Regions from separate parts of the Nocardioides panaciterrulae genome, predicted to be linked through region 1. Evidence: riboswitches for the same ligand, from Rfam matches in the RefSeq annotation. Region 1 holds a riboswitch; each other region holds the start of a gene.
The links. Region 1 has a riboswitch for cyclic di-AMP ahead of BJZ21_RS20635 (C40 family peptidase). Riboswitches for the same ligand answer to the same signal wherever they lie in the genome.
Positions count from the first base shown of each region.

Region 2: another riboswitch for cyclic di-AMP. It lies ahead of BJZ21_RS15405 (transglycosylase family protein); the one in region 1 lies ahead of BJZ21_RS20635 (C40 family peptidase).
Region 3: another riboswitch for cyclic di-AMP. It lies ahead of BJZ21_RS12005 (C40 family peptidase); the one in region 1 lies ahead of BJZ21_RS20635 (C40 family peptidase).
Region 4: another riboswitch for cyclic di-AMP. It lies ahead of BJZ21_RS19435 (C40 family peptidase); the one in region 1 lies ahead of BJZ21_RS20635 (C40 family peptidase).

Region 1 is NZ_JACCBG010000001.1:2,954,805-2,962,028, forward strand. It holds gene BJZ21_RS14075 (YqgE/AlgH family protein) at 1-197, opposite strand, end outside; gene BJZ21_RS14080 (hypothetical protein) at 276-806, opposite strand; gene BJZ21_RS14085 (TetR/AcrR family transcriptional regulator) at 943-1,623, shown strand; gene BJZ21_RS14090 (DUF3048 domain-containing protein) at 1,660-2,679, opposite strand; gene BJZ21_RS20635 (C40 family peptidase) at 2,805-3,383, opposite strand; cyclic di-AMP (ydaO/yuaA leader) riboswitch at 3,402-3,544, opposite strand; gene BJZ21_RS14100 (IS110 family RNA-guided transposase) at 3,872-4,930, shown strand; gene BJZ21_RS14105 (SDR family NAD(P)-dependent oxidoreductase) at 5,225-5,992, opposite strand; gene BJZ21_RS14110 (hypothetical protein) at 6,064-7,224, opposite strand, start outside.
Region 2 is NZ_JACCBG010000001.1:3,236,272-3,243,495, forward strand. It holds gene BJZ21_RS15380 (isoprenylcysteine carboxyl methyltransferase family protein) at 1-508, shown strand, start outside; gene BJZ21_RS15385 (FAD-dependent monooxygenase) at 501-1,523, shown strand; gene idi (isopentenyl-diphosphate Delta-isomerase) at 1,556-2,158, shown strand; gene BJZ21_RS15395 (UbiA family prenyltransferase) at 2,155-2,943, shown strand; gene BJZ21_RS15400 (hypothetical protein) at 3,118-3,597, shown strand; gene BJZ21_RS15405 (transglycosylase family protein) at 3,813-4,151, opposite strand; cyclic di-AMP (ydaO/yuaA leader) riboswitch at 4,154-4,307, opposite strand; gene BJZ21_RS15410 (alpha/beta fold hydrolase) at 4,546-5,340, shown strand; gene BJZ21_RS15415 (phosphatase PAP2 family protein) at 5,388-5,984, opposite strand; gene BJZ21_RS15420 (TetR/AcrR family transcriptional regulator C-terminal domain-containing protein) at 6,150-6,785, shown strand; gene BJZ21_RS15425 (ABC transporter ATP-binding protein) at 6,917-7,224, shown strand, end outside.
Region 3 is NZ_JACCBG010000001.1:2,529,274-2,536,497, reverse strand. It holds gene BJZ21_RS12020 (DEDD exonuclease domain-containing protein) at 1-559, opposite strand, end outside; gene BJZ21_RS21770 (NYN domain-containing protein) at 665-1,969, shown strand; gene BJZ21_RS12010 (hypothetical protein) at 2,061-2,267, shown strand; cyclic di-AMP (ydaO/yuaA leader) riboswitch at 2,427-2,575, shown strand; gene BJZ21_RS12005 (C40 family peptidase) at 2,637-3,620, shown strand; gene BJZ21_RS12000 (hypothetical protein) at 3,658-4,866, shown strand; gene BJZ21_RS11995 (M48 family metalloprotease) at 4,863-6,128, shown strand; gene BJZ21_RS11990 (AMP-binding protein) at 6,166-7,224, opposite strand, start outside.
Region 4 is NZ_JACCBG010000001.1:4,073,982-4,081,205, forward strand. It holds gene pcaDC (bifunctional 3-oxoadipate enol-lactonase/4-carboxymuconolactone decarboxylase PcaDC) at 1-477, opposite strand, end outside; gene BJZ21_RS19415 (lyase family protein) at 474-1,754, opposite strand; gene pcaG (protocatechuate 3,4-dioxygenase subunit alpha) at 1,759-2,340, opposite strand; gene pcaH (protocatechuate 3,4-dioxygenase subunit beta) at 2,337-3,140, opposite strand; gene BJZ21_RS19430 (IclR family transcriptional regulator domain-containing protein) at 3,211-3,957, shown strand; gene BJZ21_RS19435 (C40 family peptidase) at 3,991-4,512, opposite strand; cyclic di-AMP (ydaO/yuaA leader) riboswitch at 4,514-4,667, opposite strand; gene BJZ21_RS19440 (response regulator) at 4,844-5,542, opposite strand; gene BJZ21_RS19445 (hypothetical protein) at 5,575-5,940, opposite strand; gene BJZ21_RS19450 (response regulator) at 6,078-6,536, shown strand; gene BJZ21_RS19455 (sensor histidine kinase) at 6,574-7,224, shown strand, end outside.

The sequences.
Region 1 (7,224 bases):
AGCACCTCCGGCTCGGCGACCACCTCGCCCCAGCCCTCGAGGACGTCGGAGACCAGCACTGGAGAGGGCCGGTTGAGCACCACGCCGAGCGCCCCGTCCTCGTCGGCGTCGAGCAGCAGGATCACGGTGTGGGCGAAGTTGGGGTCGAGCAGGGCAGGCGTCGCCACGAGCAGCACGCCCGCCTCCACCTCGATCACGGTTCCATCATCGCGCGCCCGGCCCGTGTTGGCATCACCCCGGTGGAGGGCTCGCCGAGGTGCGCAGACGGGCGGGGCTCAGGCCGCGAGCGCGGCCCGGAGCCGGCTGAGCAGGCCCGGGGCCGGGTCGGCGCGGTGGCCGGTCACCGGTCCCCGCGGGTACGACGCCCGGGCCGCCTCCTCGATCCGCTCCCCCACCCGGACCGCGGCCGCGTCCGCGCTGCTGGCGCGGCCGGCCATCGAGGCGAGCAGGACCCGCTCCTTGCGCGCGGACCTGGCCAGCATCTCGGCCATGGCGGCGTCGACGGGCTCGGCGCGGTAGTGGTCGATCACCGCCCGCAGCCCGGGCAGCTCGCGGGCGGTCGTCCGCCACGCGGCGACCACGCCGCGCTCGAGGTCCATCGGCTGCTCCATCAGCTCGCGCTCGATGCGACCCGCCAGGCGGGCGTGCCAGCGCAGCTGCAGCGCCGCGAGCAGCGCCGTCTCGTCCCCGAAGGTCTCGGCCACTCCGTCGAGGTCCATCGGGAGCAGTCCGTCCCGGCGCTGGTCGACGGTGGCGAGGACGGCGCGGAGGATCTCTCCGCGCCGGTGGAAGGACTTCCAGGTCATGGGGGCTCCTTGCTTCGAGCTCGTGCATACCGACGGTATGTACATACCCACGGTACGGAGACATACTCCCGGTATTCAACCTGGTCGGCGGTGACGTCACTCACCCCGGCGCCCGGGCGGTATCTAGACTGCGCGGATGACGAAGTCCTCGGTCTCCCGGCTGGTGCCCAAGGTCCCGCACGTGCCCGGGGCGAGCCGGCGGCAGGAGTACTCCGCCTCCACCAAGCGCGCGCTGGTCGACGTGGCCGAGGAGCTGTTCACCACCAACGGCTACGCCGCGACCTCGCTGGACGCGGTCGTCGCGGGCGCCCGGGTGACCAAGGGCGCGCTCTACCACCACTTCAGCGGCAAGCAGGCGCTGTTCGAGGCCGTCTTCGAGCGCACCGAGGCCGACGCGTCCCGCACCATCCAGGAGTCGCTGCGCGGCCACCGGGACCCGTGGGAGAAGGCGCGCGCCGGGCTGCGGGCCTTCCTCGGCGTCGTGCAGGAGCCGCGCTACCGCCGGATCGTGATCCAGGAGGGGCCCTCGGTGCTCGGCTACGAGCGCTACCGCGAGCAGGAGGAGCGCTCGACCTTCGCCAACGTCCTCGACATCGTCGAGGGAGTCCTGAGCGCGAGCACCTGGGACCTCGACGACGCGATGGTGCAGACCTTCGCCCGGATCTTCTTCGGGGCGATGTCCTCGGCGGGCGAGTCGGTCTCCAGCGCCGACGACCCCGTGGCCGCGGCCGCGCGGGTCGAGACCGCGATCGGGGTGATCCTCGCCGGGTTCCGCGAGCTGGTGGACCACGGCGCCGCGCTGCCCACCAGCCCCTGACCACGGGGTCCCTACGACGGGGTCACGGCAACGGGGTCACTTCTTGAAGGTGACGTTCCCGCCCTGCGCGGGGACCAGCTCGATCCAGGTGTGCCCGGCCGGGACGGTGAGCTTGCCGCCCTTGGTCGAGAGCTGCAGCGGGCTGTCCAGCTTGTCCTTCGACCAGGTGCCGCGAACCATCCGGCCGCCGTGGAAGAGCATCGCGGCGCCCTTGCCGACGAGCTTGGTCTCGGGGACGTGGTTGCCGGCCGGGTCGAGGTAGCCCGCGTCGCCCTCCTGGACCCGCAGCACCAGCACGGTGTCGGCCGGGAACTCGTCGCCGTCCGCGGCGTAGGTGTTCTCGTTGATGTAGCCGCCTCCGCGGTAGACCCAGTCGGTGGTGTGCCCGCCGGAGAACTGCGCGGCCATGGTCTTGGCGGCGACGCCCTTGGGCAGGTCCTTCTCGTCGCCCCAGGGCAGGTAGTCGGCGGGCCGCTTGTCGCCCTGCTTGATCGTGGAGGCGACCTCGCTCAGGTTCGCGAAGAGGTTGTACGGCGCTGGCCGGCTGTTGTCACGCGCGAACCCCTTGGTGCCCTCGCCGAAGAAGCGGATGCCCGCGTTCTTGATCAGCGCGATCGTCCGCGGCGCGGCGCCACTGGTGACGACGTCGGCGTCCACCGGAGAGACGATGCCGACGTCGCTGGCGCGCATCGAACGGACCGGCCCCACGGTGCCGGGGATCTGCGAGTAGTAGAACGCCGCCAGCCGGGTCAGGCCGCCCTCGACGAGCTCCTCGACGACCATGTCGGCCTTGCCGAGGCCGATCTGCGGGGCGCTGGACGCGGTGTTGTCCATCTTCGCCACCAGCACCGGGTGGTCCTGCGAGGCGCTCTGGTCGCCGGAGACCGGCAACCCGGTCAGCGGCCAGGTGGCGTCCAGCGTGGCGCCGCCGGCGACCTTCTGCGCGGCGGGCGAGGAGCTCTCGGAGGACGGGCTCCCGTCGTCACCGCCTCCACAGCCGGCGAGCAGCAGGCTCGCGCTGACCAGGACGGCGAGGGGCAGGGGGGCACGGCGCACGGGGCGAGCTCCGTTTCGTGTGAGTGATCCAGTCGACTTCCAGTCTGCCGCGCGGGCGCGCCCCCCGGAGGAGGCGCGCCCGCGGCGGACGGCAGACCGGCTGGAAGGTAGCAGCCGCTCCCGGCTCAGCGGCCCCGCAGGGTGCCCGCGAACCAGCTGTTGGTCCAGGGGACGGCCCGCTGCACGCGCTCGCCGGGGCGCGGCGCTTGCAGCATCACGGCGTGCCCGTTCGCCCAGTGCAGGAAGATCGCGACGTGGTAGACGCCACTTCCGTTGCTGAAGAACAAGAAGTCCCCGCTCTTCATCTGGCTGCGCGGGATGTGCCGCGCGACGCCGGACTGCTCGGCCGCGGTCCGCGGCACGGAGAGGCCGGCGTGGCGGTAGCTGTAGTAGACCAGCCCGGAGCAGTCGAAGGCGTGCGGGCCGGCGGCGCCCCACTTGTACGGCGCACCCACGTGCTGCAGCGCGATGTTGCGGGCGTGCAGGATCTTGGTGGGCTGGCCGGCGGCGTGGTGCGACGCGTGCTGGCTGTGGTGATGCGCGTGATGCGCGTGGTGGTGGCCATGGTGGCGGTGGTGGTGGCCGTGGTGGTGGCTCGCTGCGTTGGCCGCGGGGGCGGTGGCTGCGTCGGTGGTGACCGCGGCGGTGAGCACGCTGGCGAGGATGGCGGGCAGCGCGAGGAGGGCGCGCAGGCGTACGGACATGGTCGGGCCTTTCCCACGCCTGTGAGGTGAGCTGTCGGGTTGGAGGTGGAAAGGTCCTCCGCCGGGCCTGCCCGAGAAAGTCGGCGCCGGCTTCACCCCGAGCCGCACCTGGGTGCGGCATCGAACTGTGGGTCCCCCACTCCTGCCCTGGTGCGATCAGGGGGTCGAGGGCCGGGCGGGCAGGACTCGGCGTACCCGGCCTCGGTCGCGAATGGCGACGAGGCAAACTAGGCAGAAGCGGAGCCGCGGGAAAAGCGCCGCTCCCCCGTCTGGGGGACGAAAGTCCCGATCAGGGGGACTTCCGTCCCCCACATGGGGGTCGGACGGGGGCCGACCGGGTGGTCAGACGCTATGACGTGACCGCCTCGGGGTGAGGGGGTTGCAGGCCGGGGCCTCTCACATGCATGTACGTGGGTTGTCGGGCAGGAGCGGCCTGCTCGACCTATCCACAGGCATAGGAGGCCCCGGTGTTCACTGAGCGTACGAGTGTGGGACTGGATGTGCACGCCCGATCAATCTCTGCTGCGGCGATCGACACCACGACCGGAGAGTTCTTCAAGGAGCGGCTGGTCCCGTCCAACGAGGTCGTCATTGACTGGCTGCGGGGACTGCCGGGTCCGGTGGCGGTGGCCTACGAGGCCGGTCCAACTGGTTTCGGATTGGTCCGTGCCCTAGACGCAGTTGGGATCCGCTGCCAGGTCGCGGCGCCCTCGAAGCTGAACCGACCCGCCGGTGAGCGGGTCAAGACCGATGCCCGCGACGCGGTGCTGCTGGCGCGGTTGCTGCGCAACGATGACCTGACCCCGATCCGGATCCCGACCGTGACCGAGGAGGCCGCCCGCGATCTGGTCCGGGCCCGCGAGGATGTCCGTGGCGACCTGATGCGGGCCCGGCACCGGGTCTCGAAGCTGCTCCTGCGACACGGTCACGTCTACTACGGCGGCGCGGCCTGGACCGGCAAACACCACGCCTGGCTGCACCGGATCCGGTTCGACCTGGCCGGCACTCAGGCCGCCTACGAAGCCGAGCTCGAAGCCGTCGAGTTCGCCCTGACTCGCCGCGACCGGCTCGACAAGGCGATCGCCGCGATGGCCGCTGACAGTGAGTTCGCCGCGGTGACCAGACGTCTGTGCTGCCTGCGCGGGATCTCGACCCTGACCGGGTTCGCGCTCGCTGTCGAGCTCGGCGACTGGCACCGGTTCACCGGCTCGAGCATCGGCACCTATCTCGGGCTCGTGCCCTCCGAGCAGTCCTCGGGCGGCTCACGCCGACTTGGTGCGATCACCAAGACCGGCAACAGCCACGCCCGGCGACTCCTGATCGAAGCAGCCTGGCACCACAAGCCCCGCTATGTCGTCGGCGCCGTCCTACGCTCGCGCTGGGAGCAGGCCCCCGAAGCCGCCCGGATCCGCGCCCACACCGGCAACCAACGCCTCCACGACCGGTGGACCGGCTACGCCCGCCGCCACAAGAAGCACACCGTCGCCAACACCGCCATCGCTCGCGAGCTCGCTGGCTGGTGTTGGTCTTTGGCCACCTTGGACTAGGCCCGACCCCCCATGACCTTGGCCGGTCGACGAACCTGACGAAGCAGCGCGAGGAGACCACCCGCGATTCGGCTGTGAGCCACGAGCCACGCTCGTGACGCTCGACCTCAGACCCGCGGAACGCTCCTGCCGAACATCGTCCTGCGGTAACCAACCCGCGCATATCAGCATTGACCGCGCGTCGTACACGAACACGCTGCGACAGGTGACCTGACCGGACCAAGACGAGGCGCCGCCGACACAACCAGTGCCGAACGGCGCCTCACCATGCCCTTGACAGCCAGGGCCTACATATCAGCCGAGCTTGGCGCCGCCGTCCACGTAGAGCGTCTGGCCGGTGATGTAGGAGGCCTCGTCGCTGCACAGGAACGCCGCGGCGGCGGCGATGTCCTCAGGTGCGCCGACCCGCTTGACCGGGTTCGCCTCGGCGTTGAGGCGGCGGAACTCCTCGACGTCCATCTTCAGCCGGGCGGCGGTGGCGTCGGTCATCTCGGTGGCGATGAAGCCGGGGGCGATCGCGTTGGCGTTGATGCCGAACGGGCCGAGCTCGAGGCCCAGGGTGCGGGTGAAGCCCTGGATCCCCATCTTGGCGGCCGAGTAGTTGGCCTGACCGCGGTTGCCGAGCGCGGAGACGCTGGAGAGGTTGAGGATCTTGCCGTACTTCTGCGCCACGAAGACCTTCTGCGCCGCCCGGGTCATCAGGAAGGCGCCCCGCAGGTGCACGTTCATGACCAGGTCCCAGTCCTCCTCGGTCATCTTGAACAGCAGGTTGTCGCGGGTGATGCCGGCGTTGTTGACCAGCACGTGCAGGCCGCCGAGCTCCTCGACCACGCGCGCCACGGCGGCGTCCGCGGAGCCGGCGTCGCTGACGTCACAGCCGACGCCGACGGCCTTCGCACCCTCGACCAGCGGCAGCCGCCCGGCGGCCTCGGCCGCGGCGGACTCGTCGAGGTCGATGACGGCGACCGAGGCACCCTCCTCGGCGAACCGGCTGGCGGTCCCGAACCCGATGCCGCGGGCGGCTCCGGTGACCAGTGCGACACGTCCGTCGTAACGACCCATGGGTGCTCCTCGTCCGGTGAGCGGCCGGCTCTCGGTGGCCGAGCCTGCCCGCACACCCTAGGGGGTCGTGATCAGTACGACGAGGCGGGCCGCTCGCCGTAGGCGAGCACCCGGCCGAAGTCGGCGTGCCGCCCCAGCCTCACGATCGGCTGCTCCTCGTGGCTGGCCGGGTCGAAGCGGGCCAGCACCGCGCGCGGCGTCGCGCCGTCGCAGCTGGCCGCGTGCTCGATGACCAGCCGGTCGTCCTCGGCACCGATGAGCAGCACGTTGCCGACCGCGTGCGGCACCCGCACCTCGGCCACCGAGCCGTCGTCTCGCTGGCGGGCGAGGAAGAGGTAGCCGCAGGGGCCGGACGCCTGCAGATAGAGGCCACTGGCCACCCGGCGGGCGTCGAGGTCGCCGAGGTCGGCGCTGTCGCGTCCGTGCGGACGGGTCAACGCGGTGACCGACCCGGTGGTCAGGTCGACCAGCGAGAGGGTGAGGGTCGAGCGGTGCGCACACTGCACCTCCACCGTCGAGGTGTCCCACCAGCGCACCGGCGTGCAGTGGGCGCCGGTCGCGATCCGCTTCTGCAGCTCGCCGTTGCGGTCGAGCACGCGCAGGCCGTGGCCCCGCCAGCTCGTCGTACCCGTGACCAGGGACAGGTGGTCCGGCGAGGGCAGCACCGGCCCGTCCACCCGGGCCGCCAGCCTGGTCCGCTGCCCGTCCTGCGGCAGCCGCCACAGCGGCGCGCCGCGGTCCCCGCCCTTGCTGTAGCCGGTGAGCAGCAGGCCGCCGTCGCCGTCGAGCAGTGCCGAGGCGACCGAGTCGCCGAGCGACACGTTGCGCACGACGCGGGTGCCGACGTCGACGACCAGGGCGTGCTGGGACTTCAGGCCGGGGTTGGTCACCAGCAGCGCGGTGCGGCCGTCGGCGGACCAGTCGGCGATCAGGAACGCGCCCCTCCCGTGCGGCCCGAGGTCCCGCGCGTAGACGCCGGTGCGCTCCCCCGCCGGGCTGACCAGCTCCAGGCGCTGACGTCGCGCCTCGAGCTCGCCGTACCGGTTGCGCCGGCCGTGCTCGACCACGGTGAGGAACCACCCGGAGCCCGGCGTGGGCACCGCGCGCGCGGTGGCGGCGCCCCGGGCGGTCGCGGGGCTGCCCCCCGGGGTCGCGGCGGCGGCCCATCCGCCGGCGGCGAGGGCGATGACGGTCGTGGCGGCGAGCAGGGTGCGCGCGGCGAGTCGCAGGGG
Region 2 (7,224 bases), 280 kb from region 1:
CGTCGAGCGGCTGGCCGAGCTCGTGGTCTCGACCCGCAACGCCCGGTGGAGCCTCGCCCGGGGCGGGCGGGAGACCGGCCGCGGGCACTACCCGGTGATGGTCGCGCTGCACACCGGCTTCCTGGCCGCGATGCTCGTGGAAGCCTGGGTACGCCGGCCCGCGGTGCCGGCCGGGCTCGCCTGGTCGATGCTCGCGGTGGTGCTGGCCTCCCAGGCGCTGCGCTGGTGGTGCATCGCCACGCTCGGCCGGCGTTGGAACACCCGCGTCATCGTGGTGCCCGGCCTGCCACCGGTCACCGGCGGCCCGTACCGGCTGCTGCGCCACCCCAACTACGTCGCCGTGATCGCGGAGGGGATCGCGCTGCCCCTGGTGCACGCGGCCTGGCTGACCGCGCTGGGCTTCACGCTGGCCAACGCCGCGCTGCTCGCCGTCCGGATCCGGGTCGAGGACGCGGCGCTGGCCACCCTCCCCGCGAGCGCGGGGGCCGGGAGCGGCGGCCGTGCGTGACCTGCTGGTGGCCGGCGGCGGGCCGGTGGGCCTGGCCACCGCGCTGCACGCCCGGCGCGCGGGGCTCGATGTGGCCGTCGTCGAACCCCGCTCGGGCGCCCTCGACAAGGCCTGCGGCGAGGGCCTGATGCCCGGCGCGCTCGCCGCGCTGGCCGACCTGGGCGTGGACCCGGCCGGCTGGCCGCTGACCGGGATCCGCTACCTCGACGCCGGGCACGTCGCCGAGGCGCCGTTCCGCCGCGGCCCGGGGCGCGGCGTACGCCGGACCACCCTGCACACGGCGCTCGTCGCGGCCGCGGCGGAGGCCGGGATCGAGACCGCCCACCGGGCGGTGCGCGCGGTCGAGGACCGCGGCGACCACCTGCTCGTCGACGGCGAGCCCACCCGCTACCTCGTCGCCGCCGACGGGCTGCACTCCCCCGTGCGCCGGCTGCTCGGCCTCGACCGGCCGGTGCCCGGCCGGCGGCGCTACGGCCAGCGCGGCCACCTGGCCACCGCGCCGTGGACCTCGATGGTCGAGGTGCACTGGTCCGCGGTCGGCGAGGCCTACGTGACCCCGGTCGCCGCGGACCTGGTCGGCGTGGCCGTGCTCAGCGACGTCCGCCGGCCGGTCGCGGACCTGCTCCCCCACTTCGGCCGACTCGCCGACCGGCTGGCGGGCGCGGACCTGACCGCCGTGCGTGGCGCCGGCCCGCTGCGGCAGCGGGCGCGCCGCCGGGTGGCCGGGCGGGTGCTGCTGGTCGGCGACGCCGGCGGCTACGTCGACGCGCTCACCGGCGAGGGTCTCGCGCTGGGGTTCGCCCAGGCCCGGGCGGCGGTGGCGGCGATCGCCGCCGGCCGGCCGGGGGGCTACGAGCCGGTCGCGCGCCGGCTCGGCCGGCGCCACGAGCTGCTCACCCACACGCTGCTGCGGGCGACCCGGCGCCCCGTCGTACGCCGCCGGCTGGTGCCGCTGGCCGCGGCGGCCCCGGCGATCTTCGGCGCCGCGGTCGACCAGCTCGCGAGGCCGGCGTGAGCGCCGGGATGGGCCCCGGGATGAGCCCAGGGGTGAGCCCAGGGCCGGACGCCGGGGACGGCGTGGAGCTGGTGGTGCTGCTCGACGAGGGCGGCCGCGCGATCGGCAGCACGGCCAAGGCCGGGGTGCACCACGCCGACACCCCGCTGCACCTGGCCTTCTCCTGCTACCTCTTCGACGACCGGGGCCGGCTGCTGCTGACCCGGCGGGCGCTGCACAAGCCGACCTGGCCGGGCGCGTGGACCAACAGCGTCTGCGGCCATCCGGCCCCGGGCGAGGACGTCCACAACGCCGTACGACGGCGGGTGCTGGCCGAGGTCGGCGCGCGGGCCGAGGGGGTCCGGCTGCTGCTGCCGCGGTTCCGCTACCGCGCGGTGATGGCCAACGGCGTGGTCGAGAACGAGATGTGCCCGGTGCTGGTCGCGACCACCGCCGACCCGCTCGCCCCCGACCCCGAGGAGGTCGCCGAGGCTCGCTGGACCGACTGGGGCGCCTTCCGCGCGGGCGTCCTGGACGGCAGCCGCGAGGTCAGCCCGTGGTGCCGCGACCAGGTGCGGCAGCTGCCCGCGGACCCGCTGGCGGCCGGCGCCCAGCCGGTCTCGGCGCTGCCGCCGGCGCTGCGGGACCTGCGGTGACCGCGCTGCTCCGGGCCGCGCACGCCGGCCCGGCGCTGGCGGTGGTGCTGCTGGCCGGGCTGCTGGCCGTGGCCGACGGCCTGGGCCCCGCCCGGATCGCGCTCGTGGTCGCGGCGGTGCTCGCCGGCCAGCTCTCGATCGGCTGGTCCAACGACCTCATCGACGAGGCCCGGGACCGGGCGGTGGCGCGCACCGACAAGCCGCTGGCGGCCGGTGAGGTCTCGACCCGGACGGTGCGGGTCGCCTGCGCGGTCGCGGTGGTCGCGGTCGTGCCGCTCTCGCTGGCCTGCGGGTGGGCGGCCGGGCTGGTGCACCTGGTCTGCGTCGGCTCGGGCTGGCTCTACAACGCCGGGCTCAAGGCCACGGCGTGGTCGTGGGCGCCGTACGCCGTCGCCTTCGGCGCCCTGGTCGTCTTCGTCTCGCTCGCCGACGCCCCGCCGGCGCTGCCGCCGTGGTGGATGCCGCTGGCCGGGGCGCTGCTGGGCGTGGGCGCGCACCTGCTCAACGTGCTCCCCGACCTCGACGACGACGCAGCCACCGGAGTTCGCGGGCTGCCGCACCGGATCGGCGCGCGGCGGTTGCCCGCCGTCGCCACCGGGGTGCTCGTCGCCGGCACGATCGTGGTCGCGCTCGGGGCCGGCCTCGGCCGGCCCTCGTCGCTCGTCGCGCTGGCCGTGGTCGCGGCGCTCGCCGTGCTGGCGCTGACCCGGGGCGGGCGCGGCCCGTTCCTCGCCGCGATCGGCATCGCGCTCACCGACGTGGTGCTGCTGCTGGCCGCCGGGTGAGCGGGGCCGCGCGGCGGAATCGGTGGCTCACCCACCGCCGGGCCGCCCCGCCCGTGCCGACCGGGCGGACCGGCCTCTCGCGCCGCGCACGCCTCACCCGCCCGGGGTGAGGCGCGGCCGGCGTACGTCGGGCACCGTGGAGCGGTCCGCACCGACCCGACGGAGGGCTGCGCCGTGACCACGAAGAGCGACTTCGACCCCGAGGAGTGGGCGCGCATCGTCCGCGCCCCGATGGTGGCCGGGCTGGCGATCACGCTGGCCGACCCCGGCGGCCCGATCGAGGCCGCCAAGGAGACGATGGCGACGATGCACAGCGCCACCAGCCCGCCGAGCCGCGAGCAATTGCTCTCCGAGGTCGCGCTCGACGTGCAGGAGATGGTGCAGCACAAGCAGAACCCGCTGAAGGGCTACCGGCCGACCGGGGACCAGCCGACCGGTGACCTGGTGCTCGCCGAGCTGCGGGAGGTGCACGACATCGTCGCGGCCAAGGCCTCGCCCGAGGAGTCCGCGGCGTTCGGCGAGTGGCTGGTCGGCGCCGCTCGGGCGGCCGCCGAGGCGGCGCGCGAGGGCGGCTTCCTCGGCTTCCACGCGGTGCGGGTCAGCGAGCGCGAGCAGGCGATGATCGACCGGGTCCGGGAGACCGTGGCGGCCTGACCGGCAGCGCCGTCCGGGTCGGGCCGACCAGGTCCCGAGCCGAGCCGCCCGCCGGGCCGCCCGGCGGGCCGGATGGTCCGACGAGCGTCGGGGCGCGGGGGCCCGGTGCCACGGGTCCCCGCGCCCCGACGCGGCTCGGCGGCGCGGCTCGGCGGCGCGGGTCGGCGGGGCGGTCGAGGAGCGCCCGGCCGGCACCCGTCCGGCCGGCCGTCAGGTCAGCGGACGCCGGCCCGGCGGGAGCAGACCGGCCAGGCGCCCCAGCCCTGCCCGCGCCGGATCCGCTCGGCGACCCGGATCTGCTCGGCCTTGGTGGCCTGGCTCGGCAGCGCGGCGTACCGCCTCCCGCCGTACCCGGCCCAGGTGCTGCGGCTGATCTGCAGGCCGCCGTAGTAGCCGTTGCCGGTGTTGATGTGCCAGTTGCCGCTGGACTCGCACTGGGCGATGCGGTTCCAGGTGGCGGTGCTGGACGCGTGCGCCGGCGTCTCGACGACGGCGACGGTGGTCAGGGCCGCGAAGGCGGCGACGATCATGGACATGAGCATGCGAAAGCGCATCGGGAAACCCTCCACACGCCTTCGGGGTTAGCTGTCGGGTTCGGGCTGAGGTGTGCCCGGCCGTCCGGTCCGGAGATCGGACGGCTTCACCCCGAGGGCCGCGCGGTGCGCGACTCGAAGGTGGGTTCCCCGCTCCTGTCCCGGTGTTCAGGGGACCTCCCGGCCGGACAGGACTCGGCGTGACCGGGAGGGCATCCCGGTTGACGGGACACTGCAACCTAGAAAGATCCGCACCGCCAGCCAAGGCCGCTTCCCCCAGATGGGGCAAGCCCGCGGGACAAAGGTCCCGAGAATGGGGTAAGGCGGAGGGGACGGTGACCGCCGGCTCGCGCCTCGGCCCGCAGAGCGTCCGGCCCGCACACCGTCCGGCCCCTGCGTCTGGCACAGTCGCTCCGTGCAGACCGGACGGACCACGACGTACGACGGGGCGGAGCTCGCCTGGCAGCTCCTCGGCCCGGACACCGCGCCGCCACTGCTCCTGCTGCCCGGCCAGGCGAACTCCCACCGCTGGTGGGACGGGCTGCGCGCGGCCTTCGCCGACGCGTTCCGCACCGTCACCTTCGACTACCGCGGCACCGGGGACACCCGGGCGGACGAGACGGACGCGGCGTCGTGGACGACCTCGTCGTTCGCCGCGGACGCGGTCGCGGTGCTGGACGACCTCGGCTACGACGACGTCCTGGTCTACGGCACTTCGATGGGCGGCCGGGTGGCGCAGCGGCTGGTCGTCGAGCACCCGGCCCGGGTCCGGCGGCTGGTGCTCGCCTGCACCTCCCCCGGCGGCCCGGAGGCGGTCGAGCGCAGCGTGGAGGTGCGGCTCTCGCTGAGCCGGCGCGACCCGGACGCGGTGCGCCGGGCGCTCCTGGAGCTCATGTACACCCCGGCGTGGCTGGCCACGCACGACGGCTCGACGCTGCTCGGCGACCCGACGATGTCGGCCGCCGCCCGCCGGGGCCACCTGCGCGCCAGCGCCCGGCACGACGCCTGGGACCGGCTCCCGGAGGTCGGCGTACCGGTCCTGGTGACCCACGGCGACGCGGACCTGATGGCGCCGGTGCGCAACGCCGAGCTGCTCGCCGCCCGCGTGCCCGGCGCCGAGCTGCAGCTGGTGGCCGGTGGCCGGCACGGCTTCTTCGAGGAGTTCGCCGACCAGGTGGTGCCGCGGGTGCGCGGCTTCCTCGGCGCCTGACGGCGCAGGGCGCCCTGGGCAGCGGGGCGGCGGGCGGCGCCCCGGGGTCAGGGAGTCGGCCGGGCCGCCAGCAGCGGTCGCAGCGGGGTCCGCTCCAGGCGCACCACCAGTGCGCGCAGGACCGGCAGCAGCAGCCGGTGCCCGACCAGCACCACGACGGCGCCGACGAGCAGGCCGGCGACCACGTCGAGAGGGAAGTGCGCGCCGACGTAGACCCGGGCGAAGGCCATCAGCAGGGCGGCGGCGAGGGCCACCAGCCCGAGCCGCCGGCTCACCAGCCACACCCCGGCGGCCACCGCGCCGGCCATCACCGAGTGGTCGCTGGGGAAGGAGAAGTCGTGGCTGCGGGGCACCAGGACGAGGACGTGCGGGAGCACGGCGTACGGCCGGGCCTCGTGCACCAGCCGGCCGAGCGGCTGGTTGACCGCGATCGCCAGCAGCATGCCCAGCGGCGCCCAGAGCGCGGACGCCATCGTGACCGGGCCGCGGCCCCGGGCGAACCACCAGCCCGCCAGCAGCAGCACCGCGAACAGGACCACGCCGTACATCGCGTAGCCCCGCAGCACGCCGTGCAGCGCCGGGGTGTCGGCGCTCAGGTCGTTGACCGCCAGGAACCCCTGACGCTGGATGCCGTCCCAGGACATGCCGCCACCTCTCGTCTGCGTTGAACCGCCACAGTGCGCCGACCGGGATGAAGGAACGATGAGGACTGGTCTGCACCGGTCCGGAAGTCGCTGGCGGAAACGTTTTCGTACGCCGTAAATTCCCGACTCCGCGACCACACAGGCCGACGACGGGAGGGATGGGCAGTGCCGAAGCGCACCGGGCTGACCACGGACGCCGTCGCGCGCGCCGGCCTCGCCCTGCTCGACGCCGAGGGGGTCGAGGGCGTCACGATGCGCCGGGTCGCGGCGGAGCTGCGGGTCTCGGCGATGACCCTCTACACCTACGTCGAGGGCCACGAGGCGCTGCTCGACGAGGTGGTGCAGCTCGTGTACGCCGAGATCCCGCCGCCCGACCCGGCCGCCGAGCCCCGGACGGCCCTGCGCGAGCTGATGCGCGCCTCCCGGCGGGTGCTGCTGAGCCACCCGTACGCCGTGCCTCTGATCGCCCTGCACCCCCCGCGCACGCCCGCGGCGCTGGCCTACCTCGAGGGCGGCTACCGGGCGCTGCGGGAGGCCGGCATCCCGCCGCTGGAGGTCGCCCGGTCCTACCGGGCGCTGACCGCCTACTCGATCGGCACCGCGCTGGTCGAGCTCAGCCGCTACTTCCCCCGCCACCCGATCACCGCCGCGACCGAGCCGGACCTCGCCGCCCTGGCCGACCGCTATCCGCACGTCGCCGAGGTCGGGCCGCTGCTGGCCGGCCTCGACGACGTCGCGGAGTTCGACTACGGCCTCGACCTCACCCTCGACGGCTTCCTCGACCGGCACCGTCCGGGCTGACCGCGGGTCAGCACCACCCCTACCAGCCCTCCCGCCGCCTCCCCCGGCCGTCCGGCCGCCGTCTCGGGCCCGCTCCAGCACCGCTCCCGACAGCACCCCGACCGACCCGACTCCGCCCCGAAGGAAGACACATGACCGACATCGCCCTGGCCGCACCCGCCGCCGAGCGGTCCGCGCGACCCGCCGCTCGGGTGAGCCACGCCCGCAAGTCCTACGGCAGCGTCGGCGCCGGGGCCGACGGCGGCCCGGACGCCGTCGTGCACGCCCTCGACGACGTCACCGTGGACTTCCCGGCCGGCGCCTTCACCGCGATCATGGGGCCCTCCGGGTCCGGCAAGTCCACGCTGATGCACTGCGTGGCCGGCCTCGACACGCTGACCTCGGGCCAGGCGTTCGTCGGCGACACCGACCTGGCGAGCCTGTCGGACAAGCAGCGCAC
Region 3 (7,224 bases), 430 kb from region 1:
CCACGGTCGCCCTGGCGTCGGAGAGCGCCCGGTGGTTGGGCGTGGTCGAGGCGTTGAAGACCCGGGCGAGCGAGGAGAGCTTGCAGTTGGGCGCGTCGTCGCGGGTGATCACGCGGCGCGCCAGCCGGGCGGTGTCGAGCACCTCGAAGCGCGGCCAGGGGCGTCCCTGCTGCTCGGCGAAGTGCTTGAGGAAGCCCACGTCGAACGGCGCGTTGTGCGCGACCAGCACGCAGCCGGCCGCGAACTCGAGCAGCGCGGGCAGCGCGGTCTCGATCGAGGGTGCGTCGGCCACCATCGTGTTGCTGATGCCGGTGAGCACGGCGATGAAGGCCGGGATCTCGGTGTGCGGGTTCACCAGGGTCTGGAACTCGCCGAGGACCTCGCCGCCCCGCACCTTGACCGCACCGATCTCGGTGATCATCGACCCGGCCTGGGCCGAGCCGCCGGTCGTCTCGAGGTCCACGACGCAGAACGTCGTCTCCCGCAGCGGGCGCCCCAACTCGTCGAAACTGCGTTGCGCCTCCCACTGCGAGGGCGCACCCTGAACGGCGCTGCTCATGCCCGTGACGCTAGAGCCGAGCGCCGACAACCCGGGTGTGCCGCGCGGACTAGGGTGCAAGTGAGAGCACGAACACCCGTGCCGCACCCGACCCATGGAGCCCTCGTGACCGCCGTGTCCCAGCCCCCGCTCGCCCTCGGCGAGCTGCCCGACGCCGTGCGCGTGCGGGTCGTGGCGCTGACGGCCGAGGTGCTGCCCCAGGTCGTCCGGCTCCCGCCGGCGCTGCGCCGGGTGGCGGGCTTCGCGCCGCAGCGCCGGACCCGGCTCGGCGCCACCGCGATCACCGACGCCCTCGACGGCGACGAGGACCTGCGCGAGCGGATCGGCACCCAGGTCGCGGCCCGGTCGTCCCACGAGGCCGCCGCGCTGGTCGCCGGGGACGCCGAGGGCGACCCGGCCGAGGTGGCGGCGCTCGCGTGGCTGGTCCGTCCGGAGGGGTGGGAGCAGCTGGTCGCGGCCCGCACCGAGGAGATCCGCACGCGCCACGAGGCTGCCTCGAGGGACACCGGGGAGGCGGTCCGGCTGCGGGACCGGCTCGCCGAGGCCGAGCAGGCGCTGCGCGACCTGCGCCAGCGCAGCCGGGCCCAGGTCGAGGAGTACAAGGCCGAGAACGCCTCGCTGCGCCGCAAGCTGGGCGAGTCCCGCGCCGCCGAGCGGGCCACGCGGGAGGCCGCCGCCGGCTACGAGCACGAGGCCGAGCAGGCCCGGACCCGGGCCGCCGCCCAGGCGGCCGTGCAGGACAAGGAGCTGCGGCGGCTGCGCGAGCGGATCGACCAGCTCGAGGCCGAGGTCGTCGCCGGCAGGCGCGCCGCGAGGTCCGAGCGCGACGAGGTGACGCTGCGGGCGCGGCTGTTGCTGGACACGGTCATCGACGCCGCCTCGGGGCTGCGGCGCGAGCTCGCGCTGCCGAGCGTCGACGGCGCGCCGGGCGACCGCCTCGAGGCGGGGCTGGCCCGCGCGGCCGGCGAGCGGGCGGGTGGGTCCGTGTCGGCGCCCTCGGCCAACTCCTCCAGGCTGGAGCGGGTCCTGGCGCTCCCGCGGGCCCGCCTGGTCGTCGACGGCTACAACGTGAGCAAGACCGCCTGGCCGACCGCCCCGCTCGAGGCCCAGCGCGGCCGCCTGGTGGCCGGCCTCGCGCCGCTCGTCGCCCGGCTGGGCGTGGAGACCACGGTGGTGTTCGACGCGGCCGCCGCCACGGCACGCACCGCCGCGCCGGCCCCGCGCGGCGTGAAGGTCGTCTTCAGCCCGGAGGGGGTGATCGCCGACGACGTGATCCGTGACCTCGTCGCCGCGGAGCCGGCGGGCCGGGTGGTCGTGGTCGTCAGCAGCGACCAGCAGGTGGCCTCGGACGTGGCCCGGGCCGGGGCCCGGCCCTTCGCGTCGGGCGCGCTGGTCGAGCTGCTCAGCTGAGCCCCGATCCGGGCCGGTCCGGTGCTCGCGACACGCCGTACGGCGCCCTGTCGGCCCCGGGGTGTCGGTGGTCGCTGCGAGGGTCCCGGACATGACGACGAGAATCGACTGCGACAGCTGCGCCGTGCGCGGGCTGGCCTGCCACGACTGCGTGGTGACCGTGCTGCTCGGGCCCCCGCCCGAGCTGACCTTCGACGACGACGAGCGCCGGGCCCTCGACGTGCTGGCCGGCTCCGGGCTCGTGCCGCCGCTGCGGATGGTCCAGCCCCTGGACGGGACCCACATCGAGTCCGCGTGACAGACGTGGTCTGTGTGACCTGTGGGGTCGGAGGTCTCGGAGTGACGGGAAAAGTCCCCGACATGCAGGGGGCGGTTTGTTGCAGGGGTGTCCGGACCACTAATCTGTGGCGCTCAGGTGCCCGTGAACGTGGATCAGACCGGATCCGCGCGGGCGCCGCGCTTAGTCCCGGACCTGCTCGGAGGCCCGGGAGCCGGGGAACCAACCCACCTGGGGTGAATCACCCGCAAGGCGATGGCACGGGGGCCGTCGAGGAGCGGGTGTAGGGCGAGTCGTGCCCGAACCCGTCAGCTCACCCGGTAGGCGTACGACACGCAAGGGAGACCGCCCGCTCACATGAACGGTCGGAAGCGAATCACCGCACGCCCCGTGGGCGCCGCGCTGTCCGGACTGGCCCTCGCCGCGGTCGTGGGGATCATCCCCGCCACCTCTGCCCAGGCGCAGCCCAACAAGCCCAGCATCGACAACGTCCAGGCCCGGGTCGACACCCTCTACCACCAGGCCGAGCAGGCCTCGGAGCGGTACAACGACGCCAAGCTCCAGCTGCAGGACATCCGCAAGGACCTGGCCTCGCTGAAGTCCGACCAGAAGCGCCAGGACGATCGGCTCTCGGCCGTCCAGCAGCAGGTCCAGGACTCCGTCGTACGCCAGTACGAGGGCCAGAGCATCGGCGCGGTCGGCCAGGTCGTCGTCTCCAAGGACCCGAGCCAGTTCCTGGCCCAGCTCTCGACCATGTCGGCGTTCAACGACCTGCAGGGCCAGCTCTTCGAGGACTACTCGACGCAGGTGAGGGCCCTGCAGATCCGCAGCTCCGCGACGCAGAAGCGGGCCGCGCAGCTCGCCGACGTCGAGCACCAGCTCGCCCAGGAGAAGTCGACCGTCGACGAGAAGCTCGCCGAGGCGCGTTCGCTGCTCGGCAAGCTCAAGGCCCAGCAGCGCGAGCGGATGGTCTCCCGCAGCAGCACCGTGCGCACCCCGGTCGCCACGACCTCCGTCCCCGCCTCCGGACGGGCGGGTGCCGCGGTCAGCTTCGCGATGGCGCAGGTCGGTGAGGCCTACGTCTACGGCGCCGCCGGGCCGAGCGCCTGGGACTGCTCGGGCCTGACCATGGTGGCGTGGGCGCAGGCCGGCGTCTCGCTGCCGCACTCCTCCAGCGCCCAGTACAGCTCGGGCCCGCATGTCTCGGAGAGCGAGCTGCAGCCGGGCGACCTGGTCTTCTACTACCAGCCGATCAGCCACGTCGGCATGTACATCGGCAACGGCATGATCGTGAACGCCGAGAACCCCAGCGTCGGTGTGAAGGTGACCAGCCTGCACTCCATGCCGTACGTCGGTGCGGTCCGTCCTGGCTGATCCCGCTCGCGCGAAGGCCGGTCGCCCACGCTGGTGGGTGGCCGGCCTTTCGCTGTCCGTGCTGGTCGTGGTCGGCCTGGTGGCCTGGGCCGTGCTCGACCGGCAGCCCTACGTGGCGCAACCGAGCCGGCACGAGGCGGCCCGGGCGCAGCCGGCGGCCGCCGCGGACGCCCTCCACCGGCTGGAGCGAGCAGTGGACCGCGGGCACCCCGCGGCGGCGCGCGCGCTCGCCCCGACGGGCGACCAGGCCGCCGCCCGGCTGCTGGGCGGCGTCGTCGCCAACGCCCGCCGGCTGCACGTCGAGGACTTCACGCTGCGCTACGTCGACGAGGAGGGCGGCGTCGCCCCGGGCGGCGGCTGGTCGGCCTCGGTGGCGGCCACCTGGCGGTTCGCCGGATTCGATCGCACGCCCGCGCACGCGGAGACCACCGTGCGGTTCGTGGCGCACGGACCGGAGGTGACGATCGCCGGCGTCGGTGGCGGCGACCACCGCACGCCGCTGTGGCTCAGCGGCCCCGTCCAGGTGCGCCGCAGCCCGGCCACCCTCGTGCTCGTGGCCGGTCCCGCCGGCGAGGCCGACGCCTACGCCCGCCGGGCCCGCACCGCGCTCACGGTCGTGCGCCGCGTGCTGCCCCGGTGGCGGTCCGGGCTCGTGGTCGAGGTGCCGGCCTCCGCGCAGGCGCTGGACCGCACGCTCGACGCGGACCCCGGGCAGTACGCCAACATCGCCGCCGTCACCGCCACGGTCGACGGCTCGACCCGGACCGACGCCCCCGTCCACGTCTTCGTGAACCCGGCGGTGTTCGGTGAGCTGCGGCCGCAGGGGGCCCAGGTGGTGATGAGCCACGAGGCCGTGCACGTGGCCACCGGCGCCGCCACCAGCGCCATGCCGCTCTGGCTGGTCGAGGGGTTCGCCGACTACGTCGCGCTGCGCGACGTCGACCTGCCGCTGCGGACCACCGCCGGTGGCATCATCCGCCAGGTGCGCCGCCACGGCCCACCCGAGCACCTCCCGGGCGCCGCCGAGTTCGACACGACCACGACGCACCTGGGCGCGACCTACGAGAGCGCCTGGCTCGCCTGCCGCCTGGTCGCCCGGACCGCGGGGCAGGCGGCGCTGGTCCGGCTCTACGACGACGTCCGGGCGGGCGACCCGCTCGGTCGGGCGCTGCGTGCCGACACCGGCCTGACGACCGCGGACCTCACCCACCGGTGGCGGACCCTGCTGTCAGACTTGGCGTCGTGACCGCCACCGCCACGAGGACCTCGCTGGTCGTCCTCCTCGTAGGAGTGGTGCTGATGGTCGGCCTCGCCGCCTGGCTGGTGCCGTGGCACCCGGTGCCGGGCGGCACCCCGCCGCCGGCGCCCGCCGACTCCGTGTTCAGCGCCGCGCAGGTCCGCGAGGCCGAGGCGTTCTCGCGCTGGGCCCGGGTCTGGAGCTGGAGCTCCCTGGCGGTCGGGCTGCTGGTGGCCTGTTGGCTCGGCTTCAGCCGGTACGGCGCCGCGCTCGTCGCGCGGCTGCCCGGCCCGTGGTGGCTGCAGGCCGTGCTGGCCGTCGCCGCGCTCGCGGTGATCGGCCGGGTGATCACGCTCCCGTTCGCCGTGCTGCTGCGCCGACTGGTCCGCGAGCACGGGCTGAGCCACCAGTCCTGGACCGGCTTCGCGGCCGACATGGCCCGCAGCGAGGCGGTCGCGATCGTCACCACCTCGATCGGCGTGGTGGTCCTGCTCGCCTGTGCCCGGCGTTGGCCCACGGCCTGGCCGGCGGTCGCCGGCGGCCTGCTCGCGGCGCTGGTGCTGCTCGGGTCGTTCGTCTACCCGGTGGTCGTCGAGCCGCTCTTCAACGACTTCACGCCGCTGCCGGTGGGCGAGCTGCGCAGCGAGATCCTGCACCTCGCGGCGGTCGAGCACGTGCGCGTCGACGACGTGCTGGTGGCCGACGCCTCCCGGCGCACGACCACGCTGAACGCCTACGTCTCGGGCTTCGGCAGCACCCGCCGGGTCGTGGTGTACGACAACCTGGTCAACGACCTGCCGCCGCGCGAGGCGCTCTCGGTGGTGGCCCACGAGCTCGCCCACGCCCGCCACCAGGACCCGCTGATCGGCGCGCTGATCGGCGCCGCGGGGTCACTGGCGGCGGTGGGGCTGCTCGGCCTGCTGGTCTCGGCGGGACCGTGGCGCCGCGACGTCGGCGACCCCCGGGTGGTGCCGCTGCTGCTCGCCCTGGTCGCGGTCGGCACGCTGCTCGCCAGCCCGGGGGTGAACCTGGTCAGCCGGAAGATCGAGACCCGGGCCGACGTGGATGCGCTCGAGGCCACGCACGACGCCGGCGCCTTCATCGACATGCAGCGCGAGCTGTCCGTGCGCGCCCTGGCCGACCCCGTGCCGCCGGCGCTGTCGCAGCTGTGGTTCGGCAGTCACCCGACGGCCCTGACCCGGATCGCGATCGCCCGCCAGCTCGAGCGGCGCGGCGACGCGGCGGCCGACCCGCCCTCCGCCGGCGGGTGATCGGCCGGGCGGCCCGCGAGCCGCCCGGTGGTGCGGGTCAGCTGTAGAGGGCCGCGACCTCGTCGCGGAACTCCCGCATCACCACGCTGCGCTTGAGCTTCAGGCTGGGGGTGAGCTGGCCGTCCTCCTCGGTCCAGTCCTCCGAGAGGATCCGGAACTTGCGGATCGACTCCGCCTTGGACACCGCCTTGTTCGCCTCGTCGACCGCCGCCTGGATCTCCTGGCGCAGGTCCGGGTCGTCCACCAGGTCCTTGATCGAGCCGCTCTTGTGGTGGGCCTCCTGCCAGGCGGGCAGGGACTCGGGGTCGAGGGTCACCAGGGCCGCGATGAACGGCTGCCCGTCCCCGACGACCATGCACTGGCTCACCAGCGGGTGCGCCCGGAGCCGGTCCTCGAGGACGGCCGGGGCGACGTTCTTGCCCCCCGCGGTCACGAGGATCTCCTTCTTGCGCCCGGTGATCCGGACGAAGCCCTCCTCGTCGACCTCGCCGACGTCGCCGGTGTGGAACCAGCCGTCCCCGAGGAACGCCTCGGCGGTGGCCTCGTCGTTGTGCCAGTAGCCGTGGAAGACCTGGCCGCCCTGGAACAGCAGCTCCCCGTCCTCCGCCACGCGGACGGTGGTGCCGGGCAACGGCCGGCCCACCGTGCCGATCTTGACCGCGTCGGGGAGGTTGACGGTGAGCGCGGCGGTGGTCTCGGTGAGGCCGTAGCCCTCGAGCACGGTCAGGCCGATGCCACGGTAGAAGTGGCCGAGCCGGTCGCCCAGCGGCGCGCCCCCGGACACGGCGTACTGGCAGTGGCCGCCGAGCGCCTCGCGGAGCCGGCTGTAGACCAGCCGGGAGAAGACCGCGTGGCGCGCCCGGAGCAGCAGCGAGTGGCGGCCCCGGTCCTGCCCGCGGGACCAGGCGATCGCGGTCTCGGCGGCGAGGTCGAAGATGCGCCCGCGGCCGTCGGCGGTCGCCTTCTGCGAGGCGGTGTTGAAGACCTTCTCGAAGACCCTCGGCACGGCCAGGATGAACGTCGGCCGGAAGGCCTGCAGGTCGTCGAGCAGGTTCTTGATGTCCGCGCTGTGCCCGAGACGGGTGCGCGACTTGAC
Region 4 (7,224 bases), 1.1 Mb from region 1:
CCCGGGGCCGAACCAGCGCTGGGCCGAGCCCGCGACCATCGACGACGTGCCCGCGGCCCGCACCCGGGCCATCCGGTCGGTCCACGACTCCACGCTCCCGATCCGGGCACCGGTGCACAACAGCACCGCGGACAGCACCCGCGACGGCGCGTCGAGCAGCAGCTGCAGGCCCACCGCGCCGCCGACCGAGTCCCCGGCGTAGTGGAACGCGCGGCCCTCGTCGAGCTGGTCGACCACCGCGAGCACCCCGGCGGCCAGCTCGGCCATCGTGAACGGCTCCTCGGGCGTCGAGCGGTTGTGCCCGTGGCCGGGCAGGTCCCATGCCACGACGTCGAACACCTCGGTCAGTCCGGCCGCCGCGCAGTCGGTCCACACGGTCGCCGCGGAGGTGCCGAGCGAGGGCCCGAGCACCAGCAGCGGCAGGTCGGCGCGGTTGCGGGCGCCGGTGAGACGGACGGCAGTGACGGCCGGGATCATCGGTTCTCCTCGAGGTGGGGCAGGGGGGTCGGGTGGTCCAGGTGCTGGCGGGCGCGGGCGACGGTGGCGCCGACCAGCCGGCTGCTGACGCCCAGGTAGTGCGCCGACGGGGTCCGGCCGGCGAGGCCGGCCATCGTGCGCTGCTCGGCGTGCAGGTCCGCGGCGGCGGCGTCGTGGTGGGCGCGCATCCGGTCCGCGTGCACCCGCAGCCCGGCGAGCAGGTCGGTGGCGTGCGCCGCCGCCACGACGGTACGCCGGGCCAGGTCGCGCAGCGTGGCCCACTCCGCGTGCCAGCCGCCGTCGGCCCGCTCGTCGACGGACTCGGCCGCGGCCAGGTGCAGCGTCGCCCCGAGCTGCGGCGTGGTGAGCGCGGCCCGGCGTACCAGCGTCGAGAGCACCGGGTTGGCCTTGTGCGGCATCGTCGAGGAGCCGCCGCCGGTGCCCTCGGAGAGCTCCCCGAGCTCGGGGCGCGACAGCGTCAGCACGTCGTTGGCGAGCCGGCCCCAGGCGTCGGTGCAGCCGACCAGCGCGTCGCCGACCCGGGTGATCGGGGTCCGGGTGGTGTGCCACGGGTCGGCGGCCGCGAGCCCCAGCCGGGCGGCCACGTCGGCGGCCAGCGCGGCCGCGACGCCCTCCGGCTCGGGGAGGTCCGCGGCGAGCTCCACCCAGGCGGCGCGGGTGCCGGCGGCGCCGCCGAGCTGGACCGGCCAGCGCAGCGCCGCCAGCGCCTCGTCGGCGTCGAGGACCCCCGAGAGCCAGCCGGCCGCCTTCAGCCCGAACGTGAACGGCACCGCGTGCTGGGTCAGCGTCCGCCCGGCCATCACGGTCCCGGTGTGCTCGTCGGCGAGCTCGGCGAGTCGGGCCACCTGCGCGGTGAGCTGGCCGCGCACCTCGGCGACCGCATCGCGGGTGCAGAGCAGCAGCGCGGTGTCCAGCACGTCCTGGCTGGTCAGCCCGCGATGCAGCCAGCGGGCCGTGTCGGCGTCGCGGGCCTCGGCCCGCTCCCGGAGCAGCGCGACCAGGCCGATGACCGGGTTACCGCCGGCCTCCGCCCCCGAGGCCAGCGGCGCGACGTCGTCCGGCCCGACCAGCGCGCCGAGGCCGTGCGGCCGGTCCAGACCGGCCGCGGCCGCGGGCGGCGCGACGCCGGCCGCGACGAGGGCCGCCAGCCACGCGCCCTCGACGCGCACCATCGCCTCGAGCAGCGCGGGCGAGCCCATCAGCCCGCCGGCGCGCTCGTCCCCGGGCCAGAACAGGTCGGGCAGATGATCGCTCACCCGGTCAGTGTCGCGGATAGGCGAGGAAGACCGTCTCGTCCGCACCCTGCAGCCGGACGTCGAACGCGAACCCGTGCTCGTCCGGGCGCGTCACCAGGGTGCCCCGTCGCGCCGGCGCCACCGAGGACAGCAGCGGGTCGGCGTCCAGCACGGACGGCTCCCCGGGCAGGTAGGCCCGGGTGAAGAGCCGGTTCAGCAGCCCGCGGGCGAACACCGTGAGCGCGAAGTACGGCGCGGCCCCGTCCGAGGCCGCGCCCGGGCGCAGCGTGGTGAACGAGAACCGGCCCTCGTTGTCGGTCGCGCAGCGGCCCCACCCGGTGAACGTGTAGCCGTCGCGGCGCAGCGAGCCGGTCGCGCGCGGCACCCGGCCGGCCGGGTCGGCCTGCCACAGCTCGAGCAACGCGTCCGGCACCGGGTCGCCGGCGCCGTCGAGCACCCGGCCGTGCAGCCGGACCGCGTCGGGGTGCGAGGCGGGCACGAGCAGGTGGTCGCCGGCGTACGGCAGCGCGAAGCCGTAGAACGGCCCGACCGTCTGGCCGGGGGTGGCCGCCCTGCTCACGGCGGAGTCTCCGGGGGTGCGGCTCATGCCTCGACCTCTTCCTCCATCAGGGTGCGGTGGCTGCCGGTCAGGACGATGTCCCAGCGATAGCCGGTGCACCACTCGTGCTGCGTCACGTCGTGGTCGTAGGTCGCCACCAGCCGGGCCCGGGCCGCGGGGTCGACGACGGCCTGGAAGATCGGGTCGAGCGCGAACAGCGGGTCGCCCGGGAAGTACATCTGGGTCACCATCCGCTGGGTGAACTCCCGGCCGAACAGCGAGAAGTGGATGTGCGCCGGCCGCCAGGCGTTGCGGTGGTTCTTCCACGGGTAGGGGCCGGGCTTGATCGTCGTGAACCGGTAGCCGCCGTCGCCGTCGGTCAGGCAGCGCCCGACGCCGGTGAAGTTCGGGTCGATCGCGGCGGGGTGCTGGTCGCGCTTGTGGATGTAGCGCCCGCCCGCGTTGGCCTGCCAGATCTCGACGAGCTGGTGGCGCACCGGCCGGCCCTCGCCGTCCAGCACCCGGCCGGTCACGACCATCCGCTCGCCGACCGGCTCGCCGCGGCGCTGGATCGTCAGGTCGGCCTCGAGCGGGTCGACGTCGGCCTGGCCGAAGACCGGCGACCACAGCTCGATGCCCTCGGGGTCGGCGTGGTGGAGGTCCTTGGTCGGGTGGCGCAGCACGCTGGAGCGGTACGGCGGGTAGTCGAGCCGCGGCTGGGTCTCGACGCCGTCCGTCGGCCCGCCGTCGCGCCCGCCCTCGTAGGCCTTGGCGATCTGCTGGATCTCCTCGGTGACCTCGGCCTGGGTCGTGGCGGCCGCGTCGGAGGAGGCACGGTTGTCGGTCACGTCGCAGACCGTACGGGTCGCAAGGCCCGGCAACCGAGCCCCAAGTTCCGTCCAGTGGAAGACTGGGCGGGTGGCCGGCAACAGTGGCAGTCCCGGCGCCAGCGTGACCTCGCGGGCGCTGGCGCTGCTCGGCGCCTTCGACGAGCGGCATCGCCGGCTCACGCTCAGCCAGCTGGCCGGTCGGGCCGGGCTGCCGGTCGCGACCGCGCATCGGCTGGTCGCCGAGCTGGTCGCCTGGGGGGCGCTGGCGCGGACCGGCTCCGGGGAGTACGTCGTGGGCCGGCGGCTGTGGGACCTCGGGCTGCTGGCGCCGGTGCAGACCGGCCTGCGCCAGGTGGCCTCGCCGTTCCTCCACGACCTCTACGGCACCACCCTGGCCACCGTGCACCTGGCCGTGCGGGACCGGGTCGAGGTGCTCTACCTGGACCGGCTGTCCGGCCACGCCTCGGTGCCGGTGGTGAGCCGGATCGGCTCGCGGCTGCCGCTGCACGCGACCGGCGTCGGCAAGGTGCTGCTCGCCCACGCCCCGGCGCCGGTGCAGGAGCAGGCGCTGGCCCGGCTGACCCGGGTCACGCCGTACACCGTGACCCAGCCCGGGCTCCTGCGCCGCCAGCTGGCCCGGGTGCTGCGCGAGGGCTATGCCACCACGGTGGAGGAGATGAGCCTGGGCGCCTGCTCGGTCGCGGTGCCGATCCGGCAGGACGAGGAGGTGGTCGCCGCGCTCGGGATCGTGGTGCCCAGCCTGAAGAAGGACCGGCCCCGGCTGGTCGCCGCGCTGCAGGTGGCCGCCCAGGGCGTCGGCCGCAGCCTGGGTTGACGGACTGCGGCCGACGCCGGGCGTCGCTCCCGCTCAGCGCGGCACGGCGCCCGCGAACCAGTGGCTGGTCCAGATCCTCTCGCGGCGCACCCGGGCCCCCGAGTACGGCGCGTGCAGCACGTACTTCGCGCCGTGACGGCGTCCCGCGAAGACACCGACGTGGTAGACGCCGTGGCTGTTCCTGAAGAAGACCAGGTCGCCGCGACGGGCCTTGCTCTTCTTGATGTGGTGGGCCCACCTGGCCTGCGCCGAGGAGGTCCGCGGGATGTGCTTGAAGCCCGCCTTGCGGAAGCTGAAGTAGGTCAGCCCGGAGCAGTCGAAGCGGCTCGGGCCGGCGGCGCCGTACTTGTAGGGGTCACCCTTCTGGCGGACCGCGACGCGGGTGGCGTGGCCGACCCGGTGCGCGATCGTGCGGTGGTGGTGACTGGTGGCAGCGTGCGCGTCGGTGGTCATCGGAGCCGTGGCGAGGACACCCATGGCGAGGGCGCCGCTGGTCAGGGCCCGGGCTCCCCAGCGTGCGGAGGCGCGCAGCAGCGTCGGCATGGAGTTGGACATGCGGTTCTCCCTTCCCACGCCTGTGAGGTGAGCTGTCGGGTTCGGGCGAGGAAGGTGCCCGGCCACGGGTCGGTGGCTTCACCCCGAGCGGTCGGGGACCGCGTGGAACGCTGGTTCCCCCACTCCTGCCCGTGTGTCGACGGCGACCACAGGGTCACCGCACGGACCGGCGCCACGGGCGGGCAGGACTCGGCGTACCCGGGGCCGGCTGTTCACTTGCAAACCCGCAGACGATAGGCAGGGGATCGCCGGGATCGCCAAATGCGCGGGCGCCCCGGGGGCCGTGACGGTCGACACGCTCGCCTCCGCCGGGCCTCGCCCCGAGGCCGGGTCAGCGGTCCGGCAGCAGCCCCTCGCGCACGGCGATCGAGAGCGCCTCGAGCTTGGAGTGCGCGCCGAGCTTGGCCGAGAGGTTCGCGACGTGGTTGCGCACCGTGTGCACGCTGACCACCAGCTGCTCGGCGATCGCGGCGTTGGTCAGCCCGCCGGCCACCAGCCCCAGCACCTCGCGTTCGCGGCCGGTGAGCGCCTCGTGGGGCGGCCGGCCGTCGCGCTGCAGCCGGGGCAGCAGCCGGGCCAGCAGCTCCGGGGAGATCACCGCCTCTCCGGAGGCCGCGGCACGCACCGCGGCGGTCACCTCGGCCAGGCTGCGGGTCTTGGACAGGAAGCCGGCCGCGCCGGCCTCGATCGCGGCCACCAGCACGTGGTCGGCCGAGCTGGCGGTGAGCACCACGACCCGCAGCCCGCTGCGCAGCGCGAGCAGCTCCCCGATCGCGGCGACCCCGTCCCCGTCCGGCAGCCGGTGGTCGAGCAGCACCACGTCGGGAGCGGCGGTGCGGATCAGTGCCCGCGCCCGCTCCAGCGTGGCCGCGACGCCCACGCTGAGCAGGTCGGGCTCCTGGTCCAGCACCGCGGCCAGGCTGCTGGCCAGCACGTCGTGGTCGTCGACGACCAGCACCCGGATCGGCGCGGCGGCGGGCCCACCGCCGTCGACCGCGTCACCCACGGCACCGTTCACGGGGCCGCTCACGGGGTCGCTCGTCGGGTGGGTCACGGGGTCGCTCACCAGCGGTCCGCGCCGAGCTCGCGGTCTACGACGGCCGGCGCCGGACGGTTGACCAGCACGTCGTGCACGGCCGTGCGCGACTCACTGCTGCCGGTGAGCACCAGGGCGCCGCGGGCGGCGTTGGACTCGCGGTCCAGGGCGGCCCGCATGGCCGCGTCGTCCGCCCAGAACACCGTCGCGTGGATCGAGCCGTCCTCGCGGTCCACCAGGACCGTGCACCCGCGGAACCCCGGCAGGCACTCGATCGAGGGCAGCAGCGCGTCGAGCATCTCGTCCAGCGACTCCCGCGTGGGGTGGCTCTCGGGCGTGAAGGTCCAGGTCCGCGCCACCAGCGACGCCGCCGGATCGTCGTGCCCCGTCACGCGTGCTCCCCCTCACCGGCGGCCGCCTGCTCGACCGCTGCTAGTGCGAAGGTACTAGACGGACTGGTGCGCGCGGCCGCTCCCGTCCCGTCCGGTCCCGGTGATGATGGCGGGGACGGAGAAGGGGGGCAGGCCCCATGCGCGCGATCCGCGTCGTCGTCGCCGACGACGACCCCGTCTTCACCGACGCCCTGGTCGACGTGCTCGCGGCCGATCCCCGGTTCGACGTCGTCGGCGCGGCCGGCACCGGCGCGCAGCTGCTCGCCCTGGTCGCCGAGACGGCGCCGGACCTGGCCCTGGTCGACGTCCGGATGCCCGGCGGCGGCCCCACGGCCGTCCGGGCGCTCACCACCGGGGACGGTCACCGTCCGCTGGTGGTCGCCGTCTCGGCCCAGCACGGCACCACGGCGATCCTCGCCATGCTGCGCGCCGGCGCGGTCGGCTTCCTCGCCAAGGGCAGCCTCGGCGACCGGCTGCCCGACCTGGTCGCCCGCGCCGCGGCCGGCGAGGTGGTGCTCGCCGCCCCCGGCGCGACCGAGGCGCTGCGCCGGCTGGTGGCGTTGTCGCCCCTCGCCCCCGCGCCCGTCGTACTGTGAGCAGCGTCCGGGGACCCAGGAACCACGGGAGCGACCGATGTCCGCCGCGCTGCCACGCCAGGTGCCGCCCGAGGCGATGCGCGCGCTGCTCGACGGGGCACCCGACGCGGTCCTCGGCGTCGACGAGGCCGGCCTCGTCGACTACGCCAATGCCAGCGCCCTCCGGCTGCTGGGTCGCCGCGCGGATGAGCTGGTCGGCCTCCCCCTGGACACGCTGCTGGCCGACGAGGCCGGCGTCCCGCTCGGGACCGCCGGGCTGGAGGCGGCCACCACGGCCGGCCGGCCCGGCAGCCCGGCCGGGACCGCCGCGGCCACGCTCCGGCGCGGCGCGGAGGTCGTGCACGTGGAGGTCCGGCTGACCCTCCTGGCGACCACCACCGGCCCGTGGTGGCTGGTCTCGGCCACCGACGTCACCGAGCGGGTCCGCGGTGAGCAGCGGGTCCGGGCCGCCAACCGCGCCTACCTCGCCCTGGCGCGGGTCAACGAGGCGATCATCCGGGCCCCCGACGTGGCGGACCTGTTCCCGGAGGTGTGCCGCACCGCGGTCGAGGAGAGCGGCTTCCTCGGCGCCTGGATCGCCTGCCGGGGCAAGGGCTGGACCGTGCGCACCCTGGCCCGCGCCGGCGCGATCGACGAGTACGTCGAGGGCCTGCAGGTCACCACCGACCCCGACCAGCCGACCGGCCAG